DNA from 2 places in the Hydrogenophaga sp. OTU3427 genome. Region 2 is predicted to be linked to the other one. Evidence: predicted binding sites of a transcription regulator. Region 2 holds the regulator's gene; the other holds the start of a gene.

Region 1 (7,594 bases), on a different contig from region 2:
TCGCGCACCTCGGCGCACACCCGGACCAGATCGGCCCGCGCCGCCGCCACATGGCGTTCGCAAAAAGCCAGCCGGGCATCGACCGGCGCCACGTCGGCCACGGCGATGCCACGGCGCATGGGGTCCAGCCCGATCAGGTGGCGCACCAGCACGTCGGAGCCGAAGGCACCGGGACGGGTCGGCGTGCCGGCCGGCGCACCGGGGCGTTCGGTCTCGGGCAGGGTCAGCCCCACCAGGGTCTGGCGCAGCCGGGTCATGGCGGTCTGGGGCTGGTCGAGCGAGATGCCGAGTTCGTCCAGCATCACGTCCAGCGCTGGCTCACCATCCAGCTTGAGCACCACGTTGCGGTCCGCCGCGGTGATCTGGTGGCTGCGCCCCACCGGGTGCGCCCCCTGCGTGACACGTGACACGAAGGCCACCTCGGGGCCAAAGGCCACGCCACTCAAGCCGCCATGGAAAAGGCCGCTGGCCGCCCCCTGGCCACGCAGGTGGCCGGCGCTGCCCAGGGCAAACTGCACCGTCTGGCCACGGCTCGACGCCAGGCCGCCGAACACGTAGCCGCTGCCGGTGCGCTCGGCCATCTCGGCGATCAGCTCCGCCACGTCGGGGGTGGTGGCGTCGGCGTGCAGCAAGGCCGTCTGGGCCGAGAAACCGCCGCGCCCGCCGTGGGCGGCCGGCAGGGGCGCCACGCCGCTGAACACGCGGTACTGGTCAGGCGCCAGGTCGCACAACATCACGGCCAGGGCCGGTTCATCGAAATACTCCACCCCGGTGGCGGCAATGCCCACCCCCACCGTGCCCGCCCAGTCAGTGACCTCGGGCAACTCGGCGCTCAGGTGGTCGAGGATGTCGCCCGCGTCGTCGGCGTAGTGGTCGGTGACATAGAGCAGCGCCAGCCCGGGCGTGCCGGCGTGTTCGGGCAGGGCCAGTTGCGCACGCAGCTGCGCCAGCACCAACGCGGCGGCCATGCGCCATTGCGGGTGGGTGGCGTGGGCGTGGGCAAAACGCTTCATCTCAGCTGGCGCGTTTGCGCGCGGGTGACTTCTTGGCCGCGGCCTTGCGGGCCGGCTTCTTGGCGGCGGCCGGCTTGCCGACGTCGGGCGACACGGCGCCGGGAATGGGCCAGGCGGCCGACTTGAGGCTGTTGCCCCGTCCACGCACCGCACCGCCGGCCACCGCCTTGCCCAGCGCGGCGGCGGCGCCCACGGTGTCGGACACGCTCTTGGCCACGTTGCCGGCCATGCCGGTGGCGGCCTTCATGGCCTCGCCGGTCAGGCCGGTGGCCACGTTGCGGGTGACGTCCAGGGTGGACTGTTTGGCGGCGTCCTTGAGCGCGTTGCCGGCGATGTTCTGGAACTGCGTGGTCAAGGCACCCCACCACTGCATGGGGTCGACCAGGCCCCCGGCGGGCGCCTCGGCCGGGGCTTCGGCCGCCTTCCTGGCCACTGGCTTGCGAGCCGCGGGCGCCGGTGCGGGCTCCGGTGCGGGCTCGGGTTCGGGCTCCGGCTCGGTGTGCACCTGGGGCGCTGCCGCATGGTAGGCATTGGGCGGGATTTCAAGCCCGGCGAAGGCCGTGGGCGTGCGCCCGGCCACGCTCTGGGCCGAACTGACCACCCCCGACGCGACGCCGGCCACGGTGTCGGCCGCCTTGATCTTGAGCGCGTTGGCGACATCGCCCAGGTTGAAGTTCATGCCTTTCAAGGTGGCCAGGGTCATCTTCTGCACCTCCAGCGCCTGGATGGTGGCCCCCAGCGCCTTGCTGTTCTGGTCGAGCCAGAAATGCACGGCCTTGAGCTCGTCGATCCGTTTGTCCAATTCTTCGACGTTGAAGGTGGGCGCGATCCAGTTGCCCAAGCTGGGCATCTGCGGCAGGTTCTGCTGCACGCCCTGCGCCACGCCGCCAGCCGCCTGCTTGGCCAGGCTTTGCAGGAAATCGAAGCCGGGCACGTATTTGCCAAAACCCAGGGGATCACTCATGGTCGCTCCTCAACGTCGTTGTGGAAAACAGCTTACCCCAACCCGGTGGCGCTGACCATGGCGGACTTTCCCCGGGGCGCTTGACGTGTGTCAACCCACGCGCAGGCCAGCGGGCGCATGATGCAGACAACCCGGCCCATCTCAGGAGACGACATGAGCACCTCCATTTCCGACACCTTCGGCCTGCAGTTGCACCAACTGCGCAACGACCTGCTGGCCCAGGTGCGCGCCCAGCGTGGCGGCTCCATCGGCCGCGCCGAAGCGGCGGCCGATACCCGCGAGAGCGACGGCGGCGACCGGGCGCAGGCCGATGCCGAACGGGACCTGAAAATCGCCCTGGGCGAGCGCGAATCGGCCGAGCTGGTGGCCATCGACGCAGCCCTGCGGCGCATCGCCGACGGCAGCTATGGCCTGTGCATCGACTGCGGCGTGACCATCTCCACCGCGCGCCTGCACGCCAACCCCGCAGCCCTGCGCTGCGTGGCTTGCCAGGCGCAGATCGAACAGGCCGGTGGTGGCGTTGCGGTGCCCAGGCTGTGATCTGTTTGCTTGTTTTCTTGTTTGTTTGAACGGAGTTGTTGAATGACCACTTTCCACGCCGTTGTCTGGCTGGACCACACCCAAGCCCACGTGCTGATGTTCGACCGCGAACACGTCGAAGCCCAACGGGTGAAGGCGCGCAGCCAGCACACGCCCAAACACGGTCATGTGGGTGCCGATAAGGCCTTCTTCGAAGAAATCACGGTGGCGCTGCAAGGCGTGAGCGAGGTGCTGCTGACCGGGCCGGCCAACGCCAAGATCGAATTCCGTGATTTCTGCAAACACCAGGCCCACGCGGTGGACAAGGCGATCGTCGACGTGGTCAACAGCGACCACCCCAGCGACGCCCAGCTGGTGGCCATGGCGCGCCAGTATTTCCTGAAGTTCGACCAGAAAGCCGCCGACCCGACGCAGCGCTGAGCCCGCGCGGGCTGCGCTATCCTTGGGTGCATGAGCACCCCGCGCAGCCTGTTCCACTTTGCCTTCAACGTCACGGACCTGGATGCCGCCCGCCGTTTTTATGGCGGCGTGCTGGGCTGCACCGAGGGCCGCAGCACCACCACCTGGGTCGATTTCGACTTCTTTGGCCACCAGATCTCGCTGCACCTGGGCACCCCCTTCCCCACCGCCGACACCGGCCACGTGGGCGACAAGCTGGTGCCCATGCCGCACTTCGGCCTGATCCTGGAGCAGCCGGCCTGGCAGGCCCTGGCCGACCGGTTGAGCGCCGCCGGCACCCACTTTGTGCTGCCGCCGCAGTTGCGCTTCCCCGGCCAGCCCGGCGAGCAATGGACCATGTTCTTCCGCGACCCTTTCGGCAACCCGATCGAGGTCAAGGGTTTCGCTTCGCTGGACACGGTCTACAACACCTGAGCCCACCGTGCTCGGCTTGCACCTCACCGCCGACCTGCGCGGCTGCCGTTGCGACAGCGTGTGGCTGACCGACGCCGAGCGGCTGCTGGCGCGTTGCGTGGACCTGGTGCAGGCGGCGGGGCTGCAGGCGGTGGCCCAACTCGCGCACACCTTCCCGTCCAACGCGCATGGCCCGGGCGGCGTCACCGCCACCGTGCTGCTGGCCGAATCGCACCTGTGTGTGCACACTTGGCCCGAGGAAGGTGGCGCCACGCTGGATGTGTACGTGTGCAACTTCGGCCACGACCACTCGGCCAAGGCCCAAGCCCTCTTGGCGGCCTTGCTGGCGCTGTTCGACGCCACGGCGGTGCAGCAACACGCGCTGCGGCGCGGCGGCGTCAGCCCTTGATCCGCGCCAGCGCCGAGCCGGCCAGGTCGCCGCGCGTGAACGCTTCCTCGAACACCGAATAGCCCGCCCAGTCGCTGTGCGCGAAGTGCAGCCGCCCGTCCACCCTGGGCCAGGCCACCTGGGGCCCCGGCATGGGCATGGCCATGGCGTGGCCATAGCGGGTCACGTCGATGCGCTGCAACTGTTCGCGCAGGTCCGGGTGGGGCACCGCCAGCTCGGCCAGCACCTGGTCGCGCCAGTGGGTCCAGCGTCGCTCCAGCAGCGCGCGGCGGCCGGCCGGGGCGTCCTCGCCCAGCGGCAGGTACCAGGTCAGCACGGTGGCGCCCCGGCGCGGGTTGAGCGACTGGTGTCCGGCGTCCACATAACCCAGGCCGGCGGCGCCGTAGACCACGTTGTCCCAGCTCGGCGGCGCGCCTGGGCGGTCGGCCAGCGGCGCGCGCAGCCACAGGTTGGCCACCAGCCAGGGCGCGTATTGGAGGCGCTGCGCGGCCTGTTGCACCCAGTCAGGCACCGGCGACAGCACCCGGGCCGCCACGAACACCGGCAGGGCCACCACACAGCGTTCGGCCAGCCAACGCTCGACCCGGCCTGTGGCAGGGTCCAGCGCGTCCACCGCCACCCCGTGTTTGTGTTCTTCAATCCGCAACACGGTGCGGGCGGTCAGCAGGCGGTCGCCACAGGGCGCGGCCAGGCGCTGGGTCAGCCAGGCGTTGCCTTCGGGCCAGGTCAGCACCGGCTCGGCCTCGGCACCCGCCTCACCCGGCGCAACAAAGCCGTGTCGACTGGCGAAGTAATGCAGGCCGGCCCAGGCCGAGACCCGGGCGGTGCCGGCGCCGTAGTCGTCGCGGCAAGCGTAATCCAGGTACCAGCGCAGGTGGGGGTCGGTCAGGTCGTGAACGTCGAGCCACGACGCGAAGGTCTGCGCCGCCAGCGCCTGGGTGGCCGGCGTGATGGGCGCCCGCAGCGTCGGCATGGCGTAGCGGGCGTCGGCGCGGGCCTGCCGCACGGCAGCGGCAAAACGGCGGTACTGCGCCAGGGTGGCGGGCCCGACATCGGCCAGGGGCAGCAGGCCTTCCTGCCAGTGGCCGTTGAAGAACAACCGCTCCTGCGGGCTGTGGCACAGGTGGCGCTCGTCAAAGGTCCAGCGCCCGGCCACCCGCTGGCGCAGACCGAGTTCCTCCAGCAGGTCCTGCACCTCGTGGGCGTCGTCGCCGGGCAGCGGCAGGTAGTGCGCGCCCAGCGGGCACGCCAAGCCCCCCATGTGGCCGGCGCGGGCGTTGCCGCCGGCGGTGTCTTCCAGCTCCAACAGGACGAAGTCGTCCAGGCCACCCAGGCGCAGGGCGCGCGCCGCGGCCAGGCCGGCCACGCCGCCACCGGCGATCAGCACGCGGGTGCGGCGGGTGACGCTGGGCGTGCGCGGCGGGGAGTCGCGCAGCACATGGCCACGCTCGGGCGAGGTGCCGACAAAGCCGCCCTCGATCGCGGGTTGGTCACGGCAACCCGCCAAGGCCATGGCACCCGCGGCGCCCAGCACGTCGCGGCGGCGCCATCGCATGGAAGAAGTCACGGCAGCACCCGGCCCCATTCCTGCTCGTAGGTGTGGACCAGCACCTGGTTGGACAGGCGGTTCACCTCGGCCGGCACCCGCGCCATGTCGGCCGGGAAATCGAACAGCAGCGGCAGCGTGGCCGGCGTGAGAAAACGCAGGCCGGGCGGCAGTTGGGTGGGCACGGTGTAGGGCCGGCGACCGGCAATCACAAACCCCCATTCGCCGAAGCTGGGCACGTGGGCGTGGTAAGGCCAGGTGCGCAGGCCCACCGACTCCATGGTCTGAACCACGGTCCAGAAACTCTTGCGCGCCACCAGCGGCGAGGTGGTCTGCATCACCGCATAGCCGCTGGCCGACAGGCGCCGCTGCAGGCTGGCAAAAAAGGCGTTGGTGTAGAGCTTGCCGATGGCGAAGTTGGTGGGGTCGGGGAAGTCGACCACGATGATGTCGAAGGGGTCGCCGTCCTGCTCCAGCCACTTGAAGGCGTCGGTGTTGACGATGCTCAGCCTGGGCGAATGCAAGGCGTCGCCGTTGAGCTGGCGCAGCGCCGGGTTCTGCGAAAACAGCCGCGTCATGTGCGGGTCCAGTTCCACCAGGGTGACGGACTCGACACCGGGGTAGCGCAGGATTTCGCGCACGGCCATGCCGTCGCCCCCGCCCAGCACCGCCACGCGGCGCGGCGCGACGCGGCCTTGTGCAAAGGCCGCCATCACCGGGTGCACCAGGGCCTCGTGGTAGCGGTATTCGTCGCGCTCGGCAAACTGCAGGTTGCCGTTGAGGTAGAGCCTGTGGCCTGCCCGGCCGTGGGTGAGCACGATGCGCTGCCAGTCGGACGACTCGGCCAGCACCACACGGTCCTGGTAGAAACGGTCTTCGGCCAGGGTGGTCAGGCGCTCGGCACCAGACCACGCCAGTGCCAGCGCCGCCAGGGTCACGACAGCGGCCAGCGCATGCGCCGCACGCTGCGGCAGTTCATGGCGGAACAGCCACCACGCCCACAAGGCCACGGCCGCGTTCATGAGGCCAAACAGCAGGCCGGTGCGCACCAGGCCCAGCTGCGGCACCAGCCACAGCGGAAAAGCGACGGACACCGCCAGCGCGCCCAGGTAGTCGAAGGTCAGCACCTGCGAGACCAGGTCCTTCAGGGCCACGTTGCGTCGGAGGATGCGCATGACCAGCGGGATCTCCAGCCCCACCAGCGTGCCCACCAGCAGCACCAGGCCATAGAGCAGGAAGCGGAAGCTGCCAGGCAGGTAGGCGTTGGCCAGGAACAGGGTGGCCGGCAGCAGCCCGCCCACGAGGGCGACCAGCAGCTCGATGCGCAGGAAATGCGCCGGCAGCTGGCGCTCGAAAAACCGCGACAACCACGAGCCTATGCCCATGGCGAACAGGTAGGTGCCGATGACGGTGGAGAACTGCAGCACCGAGTCGCCCAGCACATAGGACGCCAGCGCCCCGGCCGCGAGTTCGTACACCAGCCCGCAGGCCGCCACCACGAACACGCTGGCCAGCAGCGCGACCTCGACCGGGCGCGGCGGCGGGTGGGTGGTGACGTTCATGGAGCGCGAGCCGACGCCGGGCCGCCCCAAGTCGGCTCAGCCCCCCGGGGGGGCAGCGACCCGCGCAGCGGTGGAGCGTGGGGGCTACCCATGGATCGCGGCAGCCACGATGATCGATATGCCCAGGCACATGGCGGCCACCACCACCCCCAGGGCCATGTTCTGCTTCTCCACCAGCTCTTCCCACAGGTTGTAGGGCGTGAGCTTGTCGATGACGATGAAGCTGAGCCAGAACACCAGCACGCCGATCAGCGCGTACACGATGGAGCCAAAAAAGGCGCCGGCTCTCAACCATTCCATGCCCATGTGGACCTCCAGTCAAAAAGTCGTTGATAGATTCATTTGTGCCCACCCCCACCCGACCAGCCACCGAAGGAGCCGCCCGAGCTGCGGTAGCTGTTGCTGCAGTTCTCCACCTTGGGGTCGCAGCTGCTGCAACGCGGCAGCATCACCGCCAACAGGATCAGCATGACCACCACGATGACGATGGTGCGCACATTGGCCCCCGCGCCCTGGCTCAGGGGCGAGGCGTCGGTGCGCTGGAGCAGGTCCTTCTGCGCCTCCAGGCCAAAGGCCTTGGCCACGGTGCCGCTGTCGATGCGGCTGCCGCTGGACCAGGTGAGCTCGTCCCGGGTCTGCTCCAGCGACAGCAGGCTGGAGCCATGGGCGAAGTCGCGGTTGAAGCTTTTCTGCCCGCGCTCGACCTTC
Region 2 (7,594 bases):
CTGTTCGCGAAATGGCGGTGGGCGCTGGTGTGGCTCACGCAGCTGGTGTTCTACGGCCTGCCCTGGCTGGAATGGAACGCCCGCCAGGCGGTGCTGTTCGATCTGGAGGCGCGCCGCTTCTTCATCTTTGGCCTGGTGCTCTACCCGCAGGACTTCATCTACCTGACCGGCCTGCTGGTCATTTCGGCGCTGGCGCTGTTCCTGTTCACCGCCGTGGCCGGGCGCCTGTGGTGTGGCTACGCGTGCCCGCAGACGGTGTATACCGAGATCTTCATGTGGATAGAGCGGCATGCCGAAGGTGACCGCTCGGCCCGCATGCGACTGGACCAGGCGCCCTGGTCGTTCGAGAAGCTGCGCAAGAAGGCGCTCAAGCAGGGCGCGTGGATTGTGCTGGCCCTGTGGACCGGCTTCACTTTCGTTGGCTTCTTCACACCCATCCGCGAACTGAGCGCCACCACGCTGGCGTTGGCGCTGGGGCCGTGGCAGAGCTTCTGGATCTTCTTCTACGCCTTCGCCACCTATGGCAACGCCGGCTTCATGCGTGAGCAGGTGTGCAAGTACATGTGTCCCTACGCGCGTTTCCAGAGCGCGATGTTCGACAAGGACACCCTGATCGTCACCTACGACGAGGCGCGTGGCGAACCGCGCGGGCCACGCTCCAAGAAGACCGATCCGAAGTCCAAAGGACTGGGTGCCTGTGTCGACTGCACGCTGTGTGTGCAGGTCTGCCCCACCGGCATCGACATACGCAAGGGCCTGCAGTACGAATGTATCGGCTGTGCGGCCTGCATCGACGTCTGTGACGACGTGATGGACAAGATGGGCTACCCGCGCGGCCTGATCCGCTATTCGACCCAGAACGCCCTTGCCCAGGGCTGGGGGCGGGCCGAGGTGCTCCGGCACGCGCTGCGCCCGCGGGTGCTGGTTTACAGCGCCATCCTGGGCCTGATCTGTGTGGCGGTGGGGGCGAGCCTGTTCTTGCGCACGCCGCTCAAGGTCGACGTGATCCGTGACCGCGGTGCGCTGGCCCGCATGGTGGAGCAGGGCCGCATCGAGAACGTCTACCGCCTGCAGGTCATGAACGCCACCGAAACCACGCAGACCTACGCGATCGAGGTGTCGGGTCTGCCCGGCGTGGCGCTGGCCTCCGAACCCACGGTGGAAGTGCGCTCGACCGAGGTGCGCTCGGTGGGGGTTCGGGTGCAGGTGCCGCCAGGCGCCGCGCCGGGCTCGCATCCGATTGCCTTTGACATCCGTGCCACCGGCGCCGAGGCCATGCACGTGAGCGAGAAGGCTGTTTTCCTGGTGCCACGCTGAGCGCCACACACGAAAGAATCCCATGAGCACGATCAAGTCCTTGCCCACCGTCACCCGCGCCTGGTGGCGCGAGCCCTATGTCTGGCTGATCATCAGCGGCCCGCTGGCGGTGGTGGTGGCCGGCCTGGTCACGGCGGCGATCGCCATCAAGTACCAGGACCCGGTGCTGGATGCGCAGTCGCCGCGCATCCAGCGATCCGACACCGACAACAAGTCGCTCACGCTGGCGCCCGCGCAGCAGGCGCGCAATCACGCGGCCACCGCCACCCTGCCCGAGAAGCGCTGAAGCGCCCGGCGGTCCGCAGACCCTCAGAACAAGGAGACAGCAATGCGCCTGCAACGACTGATGTGGATCGCCTGGCCGGCCTTTCTGGTGGCCGGCGTGCTGGAGATGGTGGTGTTCGCGATGGTCGACCCCGAGGACCTGCACCGCATCGGCGGCGGCGAACTGGGCTTGTCGCGGCAGGCGATCTACACCCTGTCCTTTTTCGTGTTCTGGGGCATGACCATGGCTTCCAGCGCGCTCACCACGCTGCTGTCCCTGTCGCCCTTCGAGGTCAACCGCTGCCCCGTGCCGGTCGATCAGCGGCCCGCCGACTGCGCCCGGGAGGGCAACAACTGCTGCTGAAGGCTGTGCGCGGGTCTGCTCACCCGGCCCGATCAGCGCGATCGGCAGCGCATGCAGTGGATCCATCCGGGGGACACCAGCGGGCCGGCTCTGCCGGACCGCTGGTGTCCCCCCCTTGAGGGGGGACTCGCGCTACACGAAGTGAGCGAGAAACGGGGGTGGGTCAGCTGCAGACCTGGGGATTGACGATGCGCTTGAGCGCCTCGGTGTCCATGATCTTCACATAGCGCTGCTTGACCTCGATGACGCCGTCGTCGACGAATTTCGAGAAGGTGCGGCTCACCGTTTCCAGCTTCATGCCCAGGTAGCTGCCGATTTCCTCGCGGGTCATGCGCAGGATCAGCTCGGACTGCGAGAAGCCGCGCGCATGCAGGCGCTGCACCAGGTTGAGCAGGAAGGCGGCCAGGCGTTCCTCGGCCCGCATGCTGCCCAGCAGCAGCATGACGCCGTGGTCGCGCACGATCTCACGGCTCATGATCTTGTGCACGTGGTGCTGCAGCGTGTTGAACTCGCGTGACAGCATCTCCAGCTGGTCGAAGGGCATCACGCAGACCTCGGCGTCCTCCAGCGCGATGGCGTCGCACGAGTGGTGGTCGGACACGATGCCGTCCAGGCCGATGATCTCGCCCGTCATCTGGAAACCCGTCACCTGATCGCGCCCATCGGCGGTGGTGACGCAGGTCTTGAAGAAGCCCGAGCGCACCGCGTAGATCGAGGTGAAGCGGTCCCCGGTGTTGAACAGCGCCGCACCGCGCTTGACGCGCTTGCGGGTGGAAATGACGTGGTCCAGCTTGTTCATTTCCTCGTGGCTCAGGCCCATGGGAAGGCAGAGTTCACGCAGGTTGCAACTGGAGCACGCGACCTTGATGCTTTGGACGTCCATGCTGCGATTGTCGGGTGTTTCCCCATGTTAATAGAAAACTTCACTGACATTTCGTTCGGCTTGACCCAGATCAAGGGTGGAAACCCGGGCTTGAGGCACAGTCAAAACCACTTTGGAGATGCCCTGTGATGCACGTGATTGACGAACAACTGCTGCGCCGTTTCGACGTGCCGGGGCCGCGCTACACCTCGTACCCGACAGCAGACCGTTTCGTCGAGGCCTTTGGCGAGGCCGACTACATCCAGGCGCTGGAGCAGCGCCGCGCCGGCTCGTTGGCCCTGCCGCTGTCGCTCTACATCCACGTGCCCTTTTGCGAGTCGGTCTGCTACTACTGCGCCTGCAACAAGGTCATCACCAAGCACCACAGCAAATCGGCCGAGTACCTGCGCTACCTGGCGCGAGAGCTGGACCTGCACGTGCAGCACTTCGGTCGCGGGCACCACGTGTCGCAGCTGCACATCGGCGGCGGCACGCCCACCTTCCTGAGCGACGCCGAACTCAGCGACCTCATGCACACCGTGCGTCGGCATTTCAACCTCGTGCCCGGCGGCGAGTATTCGATCGAGGTCGACCCGCGCACCGTCAACGAACAGCGCCTGGAGCACCTGCACCAGCTCGGCTTCAACCGGCTCAGCTTCGGCGTGCAGGATTTCGATCCCGCCGTGCAGAAGGCGGTGCACCGGGTGCAACCGGCCGAGCAGGTGTTCGCGTTGGTGGCGGCGGCGCGGCGCATCGGCTTCGAGTCGGTCAACGTCGACCTCATCTATGGCCTGCCGCTGCAGACGCCCGAATCCTTCGCGCGCACGCTGACCCAGGTCACGCAGCTGCGGCCCGACCGCGTGGCGCTGTACGCCTACGCCCACCTGCCCACGCGCTTCAAGCCGCAGCGCCGCATCGTGGCGGCCGAGCTGCCGGTGCCGGCCGACAAGCTGGCCATGCTGTCTCAGTCGCTCGACACCTTCATCGACGCCGGCTACGTCTACGTGGGCATGGACCATTTCGCCCTGCCCAACGACGCCCTGGCCGTGGCCAAGCGCCAGGGCCGGCTGCACCGCAACTTCCAGGGCTACAGCACCCAGCCCGACTGCGACCTGATCGCCCTGGGCGTCTCGGCCATTGGCCGCGTGGGCGCCACCTACAGCCAGAACGCCAAGACGCTGGACGAGTACTACGACATGCTGGACCAGGGCCGCCTGCCCATCGTGCGCGGCCTGGCCCTCACCCGCGACGACCTGGTGCGGCGCACCGTCATCATGGCGCTGATGTGCCAGGGGCGGCTGCAGTTCGAGTCCATCGAACTGGGCCACCTGCTTGACTTCCGCAGCTACTTTGCCCGCGAGCTGGAAGCCCTGGCGCCCATGCAGGCCCAGGGCCTGGTGAAGGTGGACGACCAAGGCATCGAGGTGACCGACGCCGGCTGGTTCCTCGTGCGTGCCATCGGCATGGTGTTCGACAAGCACCTGCGGGTGGACCAGGACCGCGCCAGGTTCTCGAAAATCATCTGAATGGCCTCCAGGCTCCACTGCGGCGCGGGTCGCTGCTAGAGTTCGTCCATGCAAACGTCCATGGCCGTGACGGCCCTGTTCATGGGGCTGGTGGGTGGTCCACACTGTGTGGCCATGTGTGGTGCGGCCTGCGCCGGCATCGCCAGGGCCTCGGCGCCCCGCACGCAGCAGGCCATCGTCGGTTTTCAGCTGGGGCGCATCCTGGGTTATGCCACCCTCGGAGGCCTGGCTGCGGCCACCGTGCAGGGCCTGGGCTGGCTGGGCACCAACACCGTGGTGCTGCGCCCGCTGTGGACGGCCTTTCACGTGCTGGCGCTGCTGCTCGGTCTGCTGCTGGTGCTGCAGGCGCGCCAGCCCGCCTGGGTGGACGGCGTGGCGCAGACCGTCTGGCGCAAGGCCAGGCCGGTGCTGGCGCGGCTGGGCGGCAAGGCGCCTTACGTGCTGGGCGCCGGTTGGGCGCTCATGCCCTGCGGCCTGCTGTACTCCGCCTTGCTGGTGGCCTCGCTGTCGGCCAACGCCATCGAGGGCGCGGTCATCATGGGCCTGTTCGCGCTCGGCACCTCCGTCTCCATGACCCTCGGGCCCTGGCTGCTGCTGCGCTGGCACGCCGCCGGCAGCCTGCGTGGTGGCGCCTGGGGCATGCGCCTGGCCGGTGCGGCCCTGGTGATGACGTCGGGTTGGGCGATCTGGATGGGATTGACGAATCCGACCGGGCTGTGGTGCGCCTGATCCATCACCGCTCGGCGCCCCAGGCCGTGCCATGCACGGCAAGCGCGGTGGCCAGCCCATAGGCGGCCATGCCCAAAGCGACCAAGGCGAAGATGGTCCACGCCGGCGCCTGAGCGACCGCGAGCGCCCAGCCACCCAGTCCCACCAGAACCAGCCGCAAGGTGCCGGCCAACACGGGACCGGCCACCTTGCCCGCGCCCAGTGACGAGAAATAGAGGGACAGCCCGAGTCCGAACAGCCCATAGGCGGGTCCAGCCCAATGGAAATAGGTGGCCGTTGCGTCCAGGAGGGTCGGGTCCTGCGTGAAAAGGCCGGTCCACAGATCGGGCGCCAGTGCCAGCACCGCGCCCAGCAAGCCCAGGAGCCCGGCCGCCAAGGCGGAGGCGGACCACGCGGCCCGGCGTGCCCGCGCGACGTTCCCGGCGCCGATGGCCATGCCCACCAGCGGCACCGACGCGACGCCAACGGCGAAGGCCACGGGAATCAGCAAGAACTCCAGCCGGGCACCGATGCCGTAGCCCGCCAACGCGGTGGTGCCAAACTGCGCGACCAGGCGGGTCAGGATGAGGATGGTCAGCACGGTCTGGAGGGGCGATATGCAGGCAAAACCACCCACCCTCAGGATGGTGCGTGCCAAGGGCCACTGCAGGGGTGTCGAACGCAGGCGCAAGTGAATGCGTGCCCGCCCCGAACGCAGGTGGCTGTACAGGTACGCTGCGCCCAACCCGTAGGCCAGCACCTGCCCGGCCGCCACGCCCGGCATGCCCAGCCGGGGGAATGGCCCCCAGCCCAGCCCCAGCGCACCGCTGATCGCCACCTGCCCCAAGGCCACCAGCAGCAAGGTGGCCGACGGCACGGACATGTTGCCCGAGCCGCGGATCACGGACGAAAACGTGTTGACCAGCCAGATGAAGATGGAGCCCAGAAAGGCGATGTTGGCGTAGGCCAGCGCCTGGCTCAGCGCCTCACCCTGGCCACCCAAGACAGCAAACAGCCACGGTCCCAGGGCCAGCATCAGCACCATGAACAGCGCCCCCGCGCCCAGGCCTATCCACGTCGCATGCACCGCCAGGGCATTGGCACGTTCGCCATCGCCCGCGCCGAGGGCCTGGCTGACCGCCGACGAGACGCCACCGCCCATGGCGCCCCCCGACAGCATCATCTGCAGCATGACAAACGGAAAAACCAAGGCCATGCCCGCCAGCGAGCCGACGCCAAAGCTGCCGACGTAGCCGGTCTCCGCAATGGCGGCCAAGGCCGTGGCCAGCATGGCCAGCATGTTGGGCACGGCGAGCCGCAGCAGCGTGGGCGCCAGCGGTGCGTTCAGCAGTGGGTTGACGGCATCGCGCTTGCCCACGGATGGCGTGGGCGGTGAGGTCTGTGGTGTGCTCATGGATGCGTGTCTTTGCGGTGAACGAGGGCCGTGTCGGGCCAACATGCCGGGGCTTGATCAGGGACCGGGTGCACTCAAGCTGCCAGCAACGGGTAGTCGGTGTAGCCTTTCGCGCCGGGGGTGTAGAACGTGGTCATGTCGACGGCATTCAGGTCGGCATGCGTCGACATCCGCTCGACCAGATCGGGGTTGGCGATGAAGGGCCGACCGAAGGCGATGAGATCGGCCTCGCCCGCGTCGAGCGCGCGTTCGGCGCTGGCTCGGTCGAAGCCGCCGGCCAGGATGAGCGTGCCTTTGAAGGCGGCGCGCAGCCTGGCTTTCAATGCCGAGGGCACGGGTGGCGCGCCCATGGCGGCATGGTCCAGCAGGTGGACGTACTTCAAACCCAGCGCGGAGACTGCCTGCACGAGGGACACATACTGCGCGTCGACGTCGGCAAAGCCACCCGTGCCGTTGAAAACGCCATGCGGCGACAGCCTGATGCCCACCCGGTCGGCACCGATGGCGGCGACCGTTGCCTCGGCCACTTCGAGCGCAAAGCGGTTGCGCGCCTCGATGCCGCCGCCGTAGGCGTCGGTGCGCCGGTTCACGTTCGCGTTCAGGAACTGCTCGATCAGGTAGCCGTTGGCGGCGTGCAGCTCCACGCCGTCAAACCCCGCCTCGATGGCCAGCCTGGCCGCTTGCGCGTATTCGGCGACGGCGTGCCGGATGTCGGCGACGGTCATCGCCCGGGGCCCGCTGTGGGCTTGCATGCCCTGGGTGTCGGTGTGTATGTCACCGGGGCAGACGTCGGCCGTTGGGCCGAGCACTTCGGCGCCGGTCGGGAGGTTGGCCACGTGGGCAACGCGTCCGGTGTGCATCAGTTGCACGAAAATTTTGCCGCCCTGGGCATGGACCGCCCGGGTGACCTCGCGCCAGCCGCGCACGTGCTCGCTGTTGAAGAGCCCGGGAATGCGCGCGTAGCCCAAGCCGTTGGGTGATGGGGACGTGCCCTCTGTGATGATCAGGCCGGCCGAAGCGCGCTGGCCGTAGTGGTCCGCCATCAAGGCGTTGGGGGTGTTGGCATCGACCGCACGGCTGCGTGTCATGGGCGCCATGACGACGCGGTTGTTGAGGCGAAGGCCGGGTGTGGCCAGAGG

Evidence for each region. Region 2 encodes FNR, which switches genes on or off when oxygen is low (the NO sensors DNR and NnrR bind a similar motif). Its sites were predicted from a motif close to TTGATNNNNATCAA; they were not measured.
Region 1: AAHB17_RS22835 (TraR/DksA family transcriptional regulator) is a predicted target of FNR. The motif match lies at 2,058-2,071, and genes of this name have one in related genera.

The regions. Positions count from the first base shown of each region.
Region 1 covers NZ_JASATI010000064.1:15,990-23,583, reverse strand. Annotated here, with positions in the region: partial or broken gene AAHB17_RS22845 (FIST signal transduction protein) at 1-1,013, opposite strand, end outside; gene AAHB17_RS22840 (PhaM family polyhydroxyalkanoate granule multifunctional regulatory protein) at 1,015-1,977, opposite strand; gene AAHB17_RS22835 (TraR/DksA family transcriptional regulator) at 2,131-2,517, shown strand; gene AAHB17_RS22830 (hypothetical protein) at 2,560-2,937, shown strand; gene AAHB17_RS22825 (VOC family protein) at 2,968-3,390, shown strand; gene speD (adenosylmethionine decarboxylase) at 3,398-3,778, shown strand; gene AAHB17_RS22815 (FAD-dependent oxidoreductase) at 3,768-5,333, opposite strand; gene AAHB17_RS22810 (polyamine aminopropyltransferase) at 5,342-6,886, opposite strand; gene AAHB17_RS22805 (DUF350 domain-containing protein) at 6,971-7,192, opposite strand; gene AAHB17_RS22800 (DUF4178 domain-containing protein) at 7,225-7,594, opposite strand, start outside.
Region 2 covers NZ_JASATI010000071.1:6,423-14,016, reverse strand. Annotated here, with positions in the region: gene ccoG (cytochrome c oxidase accessory protein CcoG) at 1-1,317, shown strand, start outside; gene AAHB17_RS23465 (nitrogen fixation protein FixH) at 1,340-1,603, shown strand; gene AAHB17_RS23460 (hypothetical protein) at 1,646-1,945, shown strand; gene fnr (fumarate/nitrate reduction transcriptional regulator Fnr) at 2,109-2,828, opposite strand; gene hemN (oxygen-independent coproporphyrinogen III oxidase) at 2,957-4,333, shown strand; gene AAHB17_RS23445 (sulfite exporter TauE/SafE family protein) at 4,382-5,062, shown strand; gene AAHB17_RS23440 (MATE family efflux transporter) at 5,067-6,455, opposite strand; gene AAHB17_RS23435 (alkene reductase) at 6,530-7,594, opposite strand, start outside.